Regions from separate parts of the Pseudomonas sp. FA117 genome, predicted to be linked through region 4. Evidence: riboswitches for the same ligand, from Rfam matches in the RefSeq annotation. Region 4 holds a riboswitch; each other region holds the start of a gene.

Region 1 (3,273 bases), 1.5 Mb from region 4:
GCGACAACCAGTTCATCCACTCCAGCAGCCGCCGCAGCGGTGGCGTGCGCATCGACAACCTCGATGACCGTTACTGGAGCAAGACCTTCATCGAAGCCAAGCGTGCCTTGGCCATGGCGCCGACCACCACCCTGTCGCGCAACTGATATCAAAATGCTGTATCCTCGCACGGCGGCGTAGCTGAAAAGCTAGCCGCCGTGCGCATTTACGAATAGCGTCTAATCTAAATCCTTAACTCTTTTTTCGGCTGCGGCCGATTGGTCTCAGACAGGTTCTGACCCATGACGATGCTGACGCGCTTCGCACTCCTTTCCCTCGCGGCACTGCTCGCCGCCTGTTCCAGCCGTGCTCCGGCTCCGGCCCCTGTGGTCAAGCCGCAGGTCACCTTCATCGACCAGCCTTCATCTTCGCCTGTGGCGGACGACGTGCTGATCCGTGCCATCGGCCTGGTCGGCACGCCGTACCGTTGGGGCGGCAACACGCCGGATTCGGGGTTCGATTGCAGCGGGCTGATCGGCTATGTGTACCGCGGTGCGGCGAACATCAACCTGCCGCGCTCGACCCGCGAGATGATCGTCATGCGTGCCCCGAGCGTTGACATCAATTCACTGCAGTCCGGTGACCTGGTGTTCTTCGCCACCGGCGGCGGCTCGCAGGTGAGCCATGCGGGGATCTACGTGGGGGAGGGGCGCTTCGTGCATGCGCCGTCCACCGGCGGTACCGTGCGGCTCGACTACCTGTCGAACAGCTACTGGTCCAAGGCGTACCTGCAGGCCAAGCGGGTGTTGGCGCCGGGGCATCTCGCGCAGAACCCCTGATGGTGTCGGGAAAGGGCTGCGCAGCAGCCCCCGAGCCCTGTACTCAAGCCTGCTTGAGCAACAACGCCACCCCTGGATGATACTGCCCTGACTCGTTATGCAACTTGCGGTACGCATACGGGAAGTACCAGGCAATTGCGCAGGCTGTGTGCTTGTTCAAGTCATCGACCAGATCCTGCAATTCCTCCGGGCTGGCATGCTGTCCCGCCTTCCATGGGCTGACGAACAGCGCTCCGGCCTTCAGCTGGCTGGGGTAGGCGGTCAGCCGCGCCAAGGTCGCGCTCTCCTGCAGGGCGCCCGCCAGGTCCAGGCGGGCAATCTTTGGCCAGCGCTGCTCGGTGTGCAGATGAATGGAGTGTTCGGCGCCGGCAATCGACAGATCGCAGCGCCCCTCGCGCTCGCCTTCGTCACGCTGCTTCTTGCTCTGGTAGTGCTGCAGCGCCACCAGCTCGGCCTGCCAGGCTGCGGCGGCGAGGATCCCGGCATTGGCCTGGGCGCCATGCCAGTAGGGCGCATCGCCGTCGCCATGGATCTGGTTGAAACGGTCGATGCAGTCGACCCAGCGTTCCAGGGCCGGACGCAGGAATTCCAGGTGCGGGTTGTGGATGATCAAGCCTTGCATGACGCGCTCTCCTTTTATTATGGTCGCGTGCAGCTGGGTGATGGCTATGTGATATCACTGCTTCGATAGTGAGACAAGCATCCACATCAACCGTTCATCGTCGGTGTTCAATTGACGCTCCCGGTGCAACCCTCTAACCTTCGCGGCGTGTTTCAGGTGCTCTGCGGATCGGCTCCGTCAGGGTGAAACTGGGAAGCCGGTGGGCGCCAGCAAGGCGCGAATCCGGCGCTGCCCCCGCAACGGTAGGTGAGTCAAGATCGCGCAGGGCCACTGGGGCATTCGTCCCCCGGGAAGGCGCGCGGTTTCGGGCCAGGGCCCGGCTCACGAGCCCGGAGACCGGCCTGTCACTGCCAACGGCATCACGGAGGGTGATGCGCGCTGACCCGTGCTATTGCCACGGCCCCTGCGCGCGCCCTTCGCTTGCCTGCCTTGTTTATCTGTCGTTGCCTGGTGCCCGCCCGCGAGTGCCCCACCGGCGCGTCGACAGCCTGCGGAGAACCCCTGATGAGCGAATCCACCGAACGCGACGAACGCCACCTGGCGCGCATGCAGCGCAAGAAGGCGATCATCGACGAACGTATCGCCAATTCCCCCAACGAATGCGGCCTGCTGCTGGTGCTGACCGGCAATGGCAAGGGCAAGAGCAGCTCGGCCTTCGGCATGCTCGCCCGCGCGCTCGGGCATGGCATGCAGTGCGGGGTGGTGCAGTTCATCAAGGGGCGCAACAGCACCGGCGAAGAACTGTTCTTCCGCCGCTTCCCCGATGAAGTGCGCTATCACGTGATGGGCGAAGGCTTTACCTGGGAAACCCAGGACCGCCAGCGCGACATCGCCGCTGCAGAAGCGGCCTGGGCAGTCTCTCGCCAGTTGCTGCAGGATCCTTCGGTACAGTTCGTGGTACTCGATGAACTGAACATCGCTCTCAAGCACGGCTACCTCGACCTCGACCAGGTGCTTTCGGACATCCAGGCGCGCCCGCCGATGCAGCATGTGATCGTCACCGGTCGCGGGGCCAAGCCGGAAATGGTCGAACTGGCCGACACCGTCACCGAGATGGGCATGCTCAAGCACGCCTTCCAGGCGGGCATCCGTGCGCAGAAGGGCGTCGAACTGTGACTCGAGCCTCACGTCACTGCCCGGCGGTGCTGATTGCCGCGCCGGCATCCGGCCAGGGCAAGACCACCGTCACCGCCGCCCTGGCGCGCCTGCACCGCAACCTCGGGCGCAAGGTCCGGGTGTTCAAGTGCGGGCCTGATTTTCTCGACCCGATGATTCTCGAGCGCGCCAGCGGTGCGCCGGTGTACCAGCTGGACATGTGGATGATCGGCGAGCAGGAAAGCCGTCGCCTGTTGTGGGAGGCCGCTGCCGAAGCCGACCTGATCCTGATCGAAGGCGTCATGGGCCTGTTCGACGGCACGCCGTCGAGCGCCGACCTTGCGCGGCATTTCGGCGTGCCGGTGCTGGCGGTGATCGACGGCACGGCCATGGCCCAGACCTTTGGCGCCCTGGCCCTGGGGCTGGCGCGCTACCAGGCCGACCTGCCGTTTGCCGGCGTGCTGGCCAACCGGGTCGGCAGCCTGCGCCATGCGCAGCTGCTCGAAGGCAGCCTGACCGAAGGCCTGCGTTGGTACGGTGGGTTGTCGCGCGAACGCGGCATCGAGCTGCCCAGCCGCCACCTGGGGCTGGTCCAGGCCAGCGAACTGAACGACCTCGACGCCCGCCTCGACGCGGCCGCCGAAGCCCTGGGCGCCAGCTGCGATGCCGCCTTGCCGCCACCGGTGGCGTTCGTCGAGCCGCAAGCGGTGGAGCCGGGCACAAGCCTTGTCGGCGTAC
Region 2 (3,273 bases), 310 kb from region 4:
CCGGCAGCGCTGATCAGAGCCTGCGGCATGCCCAGGCGCCCCGAGGTGGTGGGGCGGTCTTCGCCGCTGTCGTAGAGGAACACCCGTGGCCGTTGCCCGGCCTGGGCCACTTGCGCCGCGACCCGTTCGACCCGCTGGCGCAGCTGGCTGACCAGCACGCTGGCGCGCTCGCGCACATCGAATATCCGACCCAGGTTGTCCAGGTCGCGGTACAGGTCTTCGAGGCTGGCCTGGCGCTGCGGCATGATCCACGAGCACGACTCGCTCAGCTCGTACACCGGGATACCGAATGGCGCCAGGGTCTGGGGCGTGACCGGGCCGCCGATGCGCATGCCATAGCTCCAGCCGGCCAGGAAAAAGTCGGCATCGGCATCGAGCAGGTTCTCCACAGACACATAGCGCGGTGCCAGCTCCGGCAGGCCTGCCAGCGCCTCGCGCAGGCTCGGGTCGAGGGTCTTCCAGCCGCTGATGCCGCTGTAGCCGGCCATGTGATCGCGCAGGCCCAGGGCCAGGAGCATGCCGGTGAGGTTGATGTCGTGGCTGACGGCGTGCTGCGGCGCGTGGGTGAAGGTCACGTCACGGTCGCAACTGCGTACGGTCAGCGGGTAGCTTTCGGCCTGGGCGAACAGGGGCAGGGCGCTGAGCAGGGCCAGGCAGGTGAGCAGCGGTTTCATGCGGGGCTGATCCAGGTAATGCGTGGATGGGAGGCCAGCGGGTGGCGGTCGACCAGGGCCTGCACGCCGAACACCTCGGCCAGGCATTGCTCGGTCAGCACCTGCTCCGGCGTGCCATGGGTGACGATGCGGCCGCCGTCGATCACGTACAGGCGGTCACAGAAGGCGGCTGCCAGGTTCAGGTCGTGGAAGCTGGCCAGCAGGCTCAGGCCGGTACCGCGCAGTTGCTGCAGCAGGGCCAGCTGGAAGCGGGGGTCGAGATGGTTGGTCGGCTCGTCGAGAATCAGCAGGCGCGGCTCCTGGACCAGCGCCCGGGCCAGCAGCACGCGCTGCTTTTCGCCGCCCGACAGGCAGACGAACGCATCCAGGGCGCGGGGCAGCAGGCCGAGCCTGGCCAGGGTGTCGTCGATCAGGCCCGGGTCGCCGTCGCCGTCGAACCAGCCCAGGTGCGGCGTGCGGCCCATGGCCACGACATCGCGCACGGTCAGGCCGAAGTCCTCGGGAAATTCCTGCAGCATCACCGCGATACGCTGCGCTACCCAGCGTGGGTTGCGTTGCCAGATGTCTTCGCCATCGAGCTGGACCTGGCCAGCGTGCGGGCGATTGAAGCGGTAGGCACAGCGCAGCAGGCTGGTCTTGCCGCTGCCGTTTGGGCCGATCAGGCCGACGAACTCGCCGGCGCCGATCTGCAGGTCGATGTTCTCGAGCAGGGCGCGCCCACCGCTGTGCGGCGACCAGTGCAGGCCTTGGATATGCAGGGTGGGGCGTGACATGAGCGGACCGTCGCAGGGTGAGTGAAACCCGAACGGTGGATGCGCGTGGAGGCGTCGCGCAGGCAAGGCTGCCGCGAAGACCGGCCCACGCCCGCCCACCGCGGGTGTTGCCAACTGCAGTGACAGGCCGGTCTCCGGGCTTGCGAGGGGCGTGAGGCACTCACCTTCCCATGCCGCAGGCACAGTGGTGTATCGAATGCGTCGCTCGCTTACCGTTGCGGGGGCAGCGCCGGACTGGTCGCACTGGGCGAGGCACCGGCTTCCCGTTTAATCCCCGACACGGCGGTCGTGGACACCTGAAACAAGGGGCGCATCTGAGCATTTATGGGCAGGGGAGTCAACCGCGGCCCGGGCCGCAGGCGCTCAGGCACCGGACTCCGGATCGCTGGCCGGCACGCCGGGGCGATTGTCTTCATCCTCGTTGAGGTCAGGGTCCACGTCCGGGTCATCGACGCGGTCGTTGCGGGGCTCAGGCTCGAGCTCGGGCCAGTCGCTCTGAGCGTCGCCGCCGCCCATCCAGTGCTTTTCGTTCATGACGTCCACCCTCGCTGGGTTGAAAAAAGGCCCACCCGCAGGCGGGCCAACACAGGAGTGAGGGGCCGCCCTTGGGCAAGCCCTCATTATCTGGGAGTGGCTGTCGAGCCAGTGCGGTCCATGCAACTGACGTCAGTGCCGACCGACGGTTGCGCAAGCGGGCTTCATGGATGGGGCGCCCAACCGCCGCCGAGGGCGGCGTACAGGTTGACCTCGGCGAGCAACTGGGCCAGCCGGTCGTTGATCAGCCCCTGCTGGGCGCTGAACAGCGAGCGCTGGGCGTCGAGGAAGGTCAGGCTGCTGTCGACGCCGATGCGATAGCGGTTGCGGGCCAGGTCGTAGTAACGCTGGGTCGAATCCACCAGGTCACGCTGGGCCAGCAACTGGCGCTGGTAGGTCGCCCGCGCGGCAAGCCCGTCGGAGACTTCCTGGAAGGCCACCTGGATCGATTTTTCATAGCGCGCGACCTCGATCTGCTTTTGCAGGCGTGCGTAATCGAGGCTGGCACGCAGGCTGCCGGCTGTGAACAGCGGCAGGTTGATCTGTGGCTGGAACAGCCAGGTGCCGCTGCCGCCGTCGAACAGGCCGGACAGCTCGCGGCTGCTGCTGCCGGCATTGGCGGTCAGGCTGATGCTGGGAAAGAACGCTGCCCGGGCTGCGCCGATGTCGGCGTTGGCAGCGCGCAGCTGGTACTCGGCTTCGAGGATGTCGGGGCGACGCTGCAGCAGTGCCGAGGGCAAGCCGGCCGGCAGGCCGATCATCTGCTGCGCCGCCAGCGGCAGGCCTGGGTTGCCCTCGTCCAGGGGCACACCGACCAGCAGGGTGAGCTGGTTGATGTCCTGGGCCACCTGGCGCTGATAGCGGGCGACGGCGGCGCGGGCGCTGTCGACGCTGGTCTGCGCCTGGATCTGTTGCAGCGCTGACGCGGTGCCGGCGCGGCGCTGGCCTTGGGTCAGGCGCAGGCTCTGCTGGTCGGCGGCAAGGGTCTGGCGCGACAGTTCGAGCAGTTCGAGGTCGGCGCGCCAGGTCAGGTAGCCACTGGCGACACTGGCCACCAGGCCCAACTGCACGCTGCGCTGCGCCTGTTCGCTGGGCAGGTAGGTGAGCAGGGCCTTGTCGCTGAGGCTGCGCAGGCGGCCGAACAGGTCGAGCTCATAGGCGCTCACGCCCAGGGTGGCGGCGTAGGTCTGGGTGATGGCGCCGTCGCCGGTGCCGGTCATGCTGCGCGGCAGATACTGACGCTGGCCCTTGGTATCGGCGGAAACCTTGGGCAGCAGTTCGGCGCGCTGGAT
Region 3 (3,273 bases), 620 kb from region 4:
GGCACGTCGCGGCGCAGCGGGCGCAGGTTGGGGCGCTCGGGGCTGGACAGGGCGAAGCCTGTGGTGTTGATCACCACCTCGGCGCCCACCTCGTCGAGCCAGGCTTCGACCTGCTCCAGGCAAGCGGCCTCCTTGAGGCTGGCGACTGCAATCGGCAGCGGGTTCAGCCCGGCCGCCTGCAGGCGCTGGCAGAACACGTCGATGAACGCGGTATTGGCCGCCTGCAGGTGCGAACGGTAGAACAGCAGCGGCGCCACCGGGTGCTCCGGGTGCCACTCGGGATACCAGTCCTCGAGCTGCGCAGCGGGCTTGCCGGGGTGGTAGACGCTGGTGCGCGGCAACGGCTGCGGTTCGTCCCAGGCATAGTCACGCCCCAGCCACTGGCTGGCCAGGCACTTGAACAGGTTGACGGCGTTGGCCTTGCCGCCCTGGCGCAGGAAATGCCAGAGCCGCTCGGCCTGCTCGGCCGGCACCGTGCCCAGTTGCGTCAGCTCGGGGTCGGGGCGGTCGTCGCCGGGCACCAGAATCAGCTGCACGCCGCGTGCAGCCAGCTCGACCAGTTGCTCGACGCCATAGCGCCAGTAGCCGACACCGCCGTGCAGCGACACCAGGATGACCTTGGCGTGGCGTAGCACCTCATCGATGTACAGGTCGACCGAGGCATGGTTCTGCACCTGCATGGGGTTGGCCAGGCGCAGGCTGGGGAAATCGTCCGGCAACTGCTCGGCGGTTTCGGCGAGCAGTGCCAGGTGGGAGTCGCCGCTGCAGAGGATCACCAGCTCGGCGGGTGTCTGGCCGAGGTCGGCAATGCTGTCGTCCGGCACGAAGCCGCCGGGCTGGGTCCGCAGCAGGTGCATCGGTCAGGCGCCCAAGGCCTGGCGCAGGCGCGCTTCCAGCTGGGTGGCATCGAGGTCCTGGCCGATCAGCACCAGACGGGTGATGCGCGGCTCGTCGCTGCGCCAGGCGCGGTCGAAGTGCTTGTCGAAACGGGTACCCACGCCCTGGATCAGCAGGCGCATCGGCTTGCCGGGGATTGCAGCGAAGCCCTTGGCACGCAGGATGCCGAACTCGGTGACCAACTGGGTCAGGGCGTCGAGCAGCAGACTTTCATCGGCTTCGGGCAGGTCGATGGAGATCGAATCGAAGGCGTCATGATCGTGGTCGTCATGGTCGTCGCCGTCGTGATGCGAATCGTGGTGGGTGCGGCGACCGTCGATGTGCACCTCGGATTCGGCGCCCACGCCCAGCAACACGTCCAGCGGCAGGCGGCCACTGCTGGCCTCGATCACCTTGACCGCCGGCGGCAGTTCTTCGGCCACTTCGGCGCGAACCTTGGCCAGGCCCTCGGCGTCGATCAGGTCCGCCTTGTTCAGCACCACCAGGTCGGCACTGGCCAACTGGTCGGCGAACAGCTCGTGCAATGGCGATTCGTGATCCAGGTTCGGGTCCAGCTTGCGCTGGGCGTCGACCTGGTCCGGATAGGCGGCGAAGGTGCCGGCGGCCACGGCCGGGCTGTCGACCACGGTGATCACCGCATCGACGGTGCAGGCGTTGCGGATTTCCGGCCACTGGAAGGCCTGTACCAGAGGTTTGGGCAGGGCCAGGCCGCTGGTTTCGATGAGGATGTGGTCGAGGTCGCCGCGACGGGCTACCAGCTCGCGCATCACCGGGAAGAACTCTTCCTGCACGGTGCAGCACAGGCAGCCGTTGGCCAGTTCGTAGACCCGGCCGTTGGCCTCTTCCTCGGTGCAACCGATGCTGCACTGCTTGAGGATTTCGCCGTCGATGCCCAGCTCGCCGAACTCGTTGACGATGACTGCGATGCGGCGGCCCTGGGCGTTGTCGAGCATGTGCCGGAGCAAGGTGGTCTTGCCCGAGCCGAGGAAGCCGGTGACGATGGTGACGGGAAGTTTGGCCAGTGTTTTCATGTGGCGATGCCCTTGGCAGCAGTGGTGCGGGCATGCGGGACGACAACCGCAGCCGGCCGGGCTCGTTCGCCACCGGATCACCCCGCCCGGTTGAAGGTCGAAAACGTTGCGAGGCAGGTCTCCTGGCTTGCACTGCACGATGTCGAGTCGTCAGGTCGGCGCCTTCCCGCGCGGGCGCGCAGTGGCAGTGTCGAACCTGTTCAGTGCCTACAGTTGCGGGGGCAGCCGCGGCTTGTACCGCGTTCCCGTCTTAGCTCCGGCCGGGCCGGAGAACCTCGAAGCGGCAAGGCTACGCAGTGGTGCGCAGGTGGTCAACCGTCTGACGCCGATCGGAGCGCGTCAGATGCCATCCCCGGCGAGCAGTTCGGTCAGCACCTGGGCCAGGGCCTTGACCATCGCATCGGCGCTGGGCCGGTGGACGATGACGATTTCATAGCTGTCCACCTCGGGCAAACCCTCGCTCGCACCCAGCACGCGGTGCTCGCCGGTGGCGGCACGCGGCGGCAGCAGGCTGACGCCCATGCCGTCGGCCACTGCCGCCTGGATGCCGGACAGGCTGGAGCTGGTGAAGCTGATGCGCCAGCGCCGGCCCATGCCCTCGATGGCGTGGATCATGTCTTCGCGATACAGGCCGCGCGGCGGGAAGGTCACCAGCGGCACCGGGTCCAGTTCGAAGGCCGGCATGCGCAGGCTGTCGATCCACTGCAGGCGCTCCGGCCAGCAGGACACACCTTCGCGGCTGTTACGCCGCTGCTTGAGCAGCACCAGGTCGAGTTCACCGTTGTCGTATGCCTGGCTCAGGTCGCGGCACAGGCCGCTGGTGACCTCCAGCTTGACCTGCGGGTGCAGGCGGCTGAAGGCCGACAGCGCGTTGGTGGTGCGTCCGCCGACGAAGTCCTCGGGCACGCCCAGGCGGACGGTGACGCCGACCATCGCCCCGGCCAGCGCCTCGAGCATCTGGTCGTTCAGCGCCAGCATGTGCCGGGCATAGCCAAGCAGGGTCTGGCCAGCGTCGGTCGGCAGCACGTCGCGGTTGCCGCGCACCAGCAAGCGATGGCCAACCATCTCTTCCAGGCGGCGTACCTTCTGGCTGATGGTCGACTGGGTCGAATGCAGGCGCGCCGCGGCCGTGGTGAAACTGCCGCAGTCGGCGACCACGACGATGGCGCGCAGCAGGTCGAGGTCGAACAGGGCCCTATTCGGTTTTACGCTGATGGACATGAGGGTATTGGATTTTCAAATGGCAAAGCTGATTTCTAGCATGCCCCTTGGCGACGGGCAACGCCTGGCCATTGGTAAACGCGCTAGCGGCTTGCAGCGCATGGGCTGGCACCAGGCAGCGCCT
Region 4 (3,273 bases):
AGCGCGGCACTTTCGGCCACGCCCCAGCAGCCGGTGGCTTCGAAGGCAATCGCGGAGCGGTGGCTGAGTCGGGGAAGGTAGGGCTGTAGCTGCAAGGCCGAGTAGAACACCAGGGGTAGTCCGAGTCGTTCGGCCAACTGCCGCAACCCTGGCTCGTCGGCCTTAAGATCGATACTGGCAATACCTCGCAGCTCTGCCAGCGCCAGGCCGTTGTCGGCCAGGGTGCGCCGCAACAGGGTGTCCAGCACCTGCAGCGGACACCCTCGACGGCAACCGAAACCGGCGTACAGCGCCGTCATCAGGCCTGCGCGGATCGGCGGTAGAGCCAGGCGCTGATCAGGCCCAGGGCCACCCAGAACGCGGCATTGGTCAGCCAGGAGGCGACCTTGAACTGTGCCTCAAGCGCTTCGGGCGCCAGGCTTTCGTGGACTTCGGGCTGAGGTGCGCCGATCAGGTGAGGCACCACCAGCAACGCTGCGCCCAGCACCTTGAGCAACCAGTGGCGGGCGAACACCAGCAGTGCCAGGCCCACGGCGGTGGCGGCAGCGGTGCCGATCCACCAGGTCTGGCGCTGGGCCAGGTCGGCAGCGGCGGTGCCGGGCAGTTCCGGTGGCAGGCCCAGGGTTGGCGCCAGGCAGAACACTGCGAAGCCGCCCAGGCCCCACAGCGCGCCAGTGCTGACCCGTCCAGGCTCGCGCAGGCTGTACAGCGCCGCAAGAATCAGGGCAAAGCCGACCGCCACCACCAGGTTGCCGCCCGTGGTCGACAGCACGCGCTGCCAGCCGTCTTCCGGCGACCAGGCTTCTTCACTGTGTTCATGGCCTGCGCCGGCTTCGCCGCCGGCATGTTCGTGCTGTTCGGCCGGCGCGGCGTTCTCGTAGGTTTCAGCCTGCAGAATCAGCGGCGCGACCCAGAAGCTTTGCAGCAGGGTCAGCAACAGGGCGGCCAGCAGACCGCTGAAGCCCGCGGTTCGGGCAATACGCTTGATCATTGCTGGGCACTCAGTGGCAAGGGAAGGCGGCGCTGTGGCGCGTGTCGTGGGCCGCGTTGTGCACGGCCTCCAGGTGCGAGAACCCGGCGAAGTACACCAGGCACAGGCCCAGCAGGCTGGCGCCGACCGCGACCACGAGGCGCTGGCTGAGGCTGACGGGAGTGGCGATGCTGTGTTTGGCGCTGGTGACGGACATGACGCATTCCTCTGCTTTTTTTTCATGGCGACAGGAAGCGCGGCGACCCCGGACGAACATCGCCCGGGGTCAGCAACAGCGCCCGCCCACCGCGGGGTGTGATCAAGGTACGTCGGGCCGGTCTCCGGGCTGACGAGCAGGAGCGGGGCTCCCGGTGTGGCGTCACCTTCCCATGCCGTACTGCCGACACAGTGGATCAGACGCGCGCTCGCTTACCGTTGCGGGGGCAGCACCGGACTTGTCCGGCCCATGACTGGACCTGGACGCACCGGTTTCCCGTTTCACCCCTGTGCGGGGCACCCTACGTAATGTATTAGCAAATCACGGCCGTGTTTGGCCGTCAATTCTTGTTACGAAATGCTCGGCAAGTGCGGCGCGGTGCCCGCTTTGCGCGGTTCGCCGCACTTTTTCCGATTCCCAGGCTCTATCCATGGCCAGGCTGCGCCGATCACCGGCCCGGCCACTGACCCCGGATCCCGGAGCAGATGCCCGTTTCTGTCTTTCATCGCTGCACCCGCCTGTTGCTTGCGGGTGTCATGACCGGCCTGTGCGCCTGTACCGCGCAGGATGGCCGCGACCTGTTCACGCAGTTGGGCAATGGCCAGCCGAGCGAGTTGTTCCAGACCAGCGTCGACCGCATGGCGACCCTGTCGATGCGTGACAACCTGCAGAGCCTGTACCTGCTGATGAACAAGCTGTACCTGCGCAATCCCAACCAGTGGAGGCAGTCCGGCTACCTGGATGCCGCCACCGCCGAACGGCAGATCCGCCAAGCCATCGAGCAGCGCCAGCCGCTGCCGCAATTGGGCGAGCGCCGCGACCTGGCAGCCTTGAGCTATGCCTTGAGCCCGGAGTTTCGTGGCGACCGGGTCGGGGCGTTCATCTATGCCATCGGCAGCATGCTGGTCACCGCCCATGGCGGTCGTACCGAGTTCTACATGACCGACGCCATCGATCCGTTGTTCGTCAACAACGCTGCGCGCAACATCGAGAAGGCCACCTGGATGCTCAGCCAGCGCCAGGACGCCAACGGCGTTTTGCTGCTGTTCTCCAACGAAATCTCCGAGGAAGGCAGCAATCTGAGCTTCGCGGTCGAATTCGGCAAGATCGTCGCGCGCCTGGACCTGCTGGCGCAGATGCTCGACGAGCGCTACCGGCGTATCGGCCTCAACTATGCGCAAAGCCTGTTGTTGATGAACTTCCTGCCGGTGCAGTGAGTGTCGGCACGCTCAGAGCAACGCCTCGATTGCCCGCCGGTAGCGCTGACCCGCCAGGCTCATGCTGTTGTTGTGGGTGGCCCCGGGCACCAGCAGCAGGGTCTTGGGCTCCTGCGCGGCGTCGAACAGCGCCTGACTGAAACGTGGCGGGACGAAGCGATCATCCTGGCCGTGCACCAACAGCAGCGGCAGGCCGACCTCGGCGATCTTGCCCAGCGAGTCGAACTTCTGCGACAGCAGCCAGCGCACCGGCAGCGAGGTGTCGGCCACTGCGGTGGCAACGTCGCCAAGGGAGGTGAAGGTCGACTCCAGGATCAGCCCGCGCGCGGGGACCGGCTGGCCATCCTCACGCGCATGGCGGCTCAGTTCCGAGGCCAGTTCCACCGCCACCGCACCGCCCAGCGAATGGCCGAAGATCAGGCGTTTGCCCGCTACCGGCTGCAGCTGGGCGAAGCGCTCCCAGGCGATGCGTGCATCTTCGTAGACCGTGGCCTCGGACGGCAGGTCGCCCCGACTCTGGCCAAAGCCGCGGTAGTCCACGGCGAGCACCGAATAGCCCATGGCATGCAGTTGCTCGATGCGGAACAACTGGCCGGTGAGGTTCCAGCGCACGCCGTGCAGGTAGAGAATCGCCGGGGCATCGGCGCGCCTGGCCGGCCACCACCAGGCGTGCAGGCTCTGGCCGTCGGTGAAGCTGCGCGGGCGCAGGTCCAGTTCCTGCACCTCGGCCGGCAATCCGCGGAACCAGCTGGCCTGGCCCGGTTCGATGCGAAACACCAGTTCCCGCTCCTTGTGCTGGAGCACGGCGCAGCCTGCCGGCAGGCCCACCACCAGCAGGGTCATGGCCAGCCAGGCCAGCCAGCGGCGTT

What was found. A riboswitch is a leader RNA that binds a small molecule or an ion and turns the genes downstream of it on or off. The one in region 4 is predicted to bind cobalamin.
Region 1: it holds a riboswitch for cobalamin, as region 4 does, so the genes downstream of both, cobO (cob(I)yrinic acid a,c-diamide adenosyltransferase) here and AC1TXO_RS13915 (CbtB domain-containing protein) in region 4, are expected to answer to the same signal.
Region 2: it holds a riboswitch for cobalamin, as region 4 does, so the genes downstream of both, AC1TXO_RS12440 (ABC transporter ATP-binding protein) here and AC1TXO_RS13915 (CbtB domain-containing protein) in region 4, are expected to answer to the same signal.
Region 3: it holds a riboswitch for cobalamin, as region 4 does, so the genes downstream of both, cobW (cobalamin biosynthesis protein CobW) here and AC1TXO_RS13915 (CbtB domain-containing protein) in region 4, are expected to answer to the same signal.

Annotation. Positions count from the first base shown of each region.
Region 1 covers NZ_CM170675.1:1,498,133-1,501,405, forward strand. Annotated here, with positions in the region: gene AC1TXO_RS07065 (C40 family peptidase) at 1-146, shown strand, start outside; gene AC1TXO_RS07070 (C40 family peptidase) at 282-818, shown strand; gene AC1TXO_RS07075 (hypothetical protein) at 862-1,440, opposite strand; cobalamin riboswitch at 1,578-1,799, shown strand; gene cobO (cob(I)yrinic acid a,c-diamide adenosyltransferase) at 1,945-2,556, shown strand; gene AC1TXO_RS07085 (cobyrinic acid a,c-diamide synthase CobB) at 2,553-3,273, shown strand, end outside.
Region 2 covers NZ_CM170675.1:2,714,438-2,717,710, forward strand. Annotated here, with positions in the region: gene AC1TXO_RS12435 (ABC transporter substrate-binding protein) at 1-674, opposite strand, end outside; gene AC1TXO_RS12440 (ABC transporter ATP-binding protein) at 671-1,447, opposite strand; cobalamin riboswitch at 1,556-1,762, opposite strand; gene AC1TXO_RS12445 (hypothetical protein) at 1,811-1,981, opposite strand; gene AC1TXO_RS12450 (efflux transporter outer membrane subunit) at 2,146-3,273, opposite strand, start outside.
Region 3 covers NZ_CM170675.1:2,403,291-2,406,563, reverse strand. Annotated here, with positions in the region: gene cobN (cobaltochelatase subunit CobN) at 1-857, opposite strand, end outside; gene cobW (cobalamin biosynthesis protein CobW) at 861-1,928, opposite strand; cobalamin riboswitch at 2,024-2,221, opposite strand; gene AC1TXO_RS11130 (LysR substrate-binding domain-containing protein) at 2,268-3,149, opposite strand.
Region 4 covers NZ_CM170675.1:3,026,759-3,030,031, reverse strand. Annotated here, with positions in the region: gene AC1TXO_RS13925 (cobalamin biosynthesis protein) at 1-299, opposite strand, end outside; gene AC1TXO_RS13920 (CbtA family protein) at 299-991, opposite strand; gene AC1TXO_RS13915 (CbtB domain-containing protein) at 1,002-1,187, opposite strand; cobalamin riboswitch at 1,286-1,506, opposite strand; gene AC1TXO_RS13910 (hypothetical protein) at 1,673-2,404, shown strand; gene AC1TXO_RS13905 (alpha/beta hydrolase) at 2,417-3,273, opposite strand, start outside.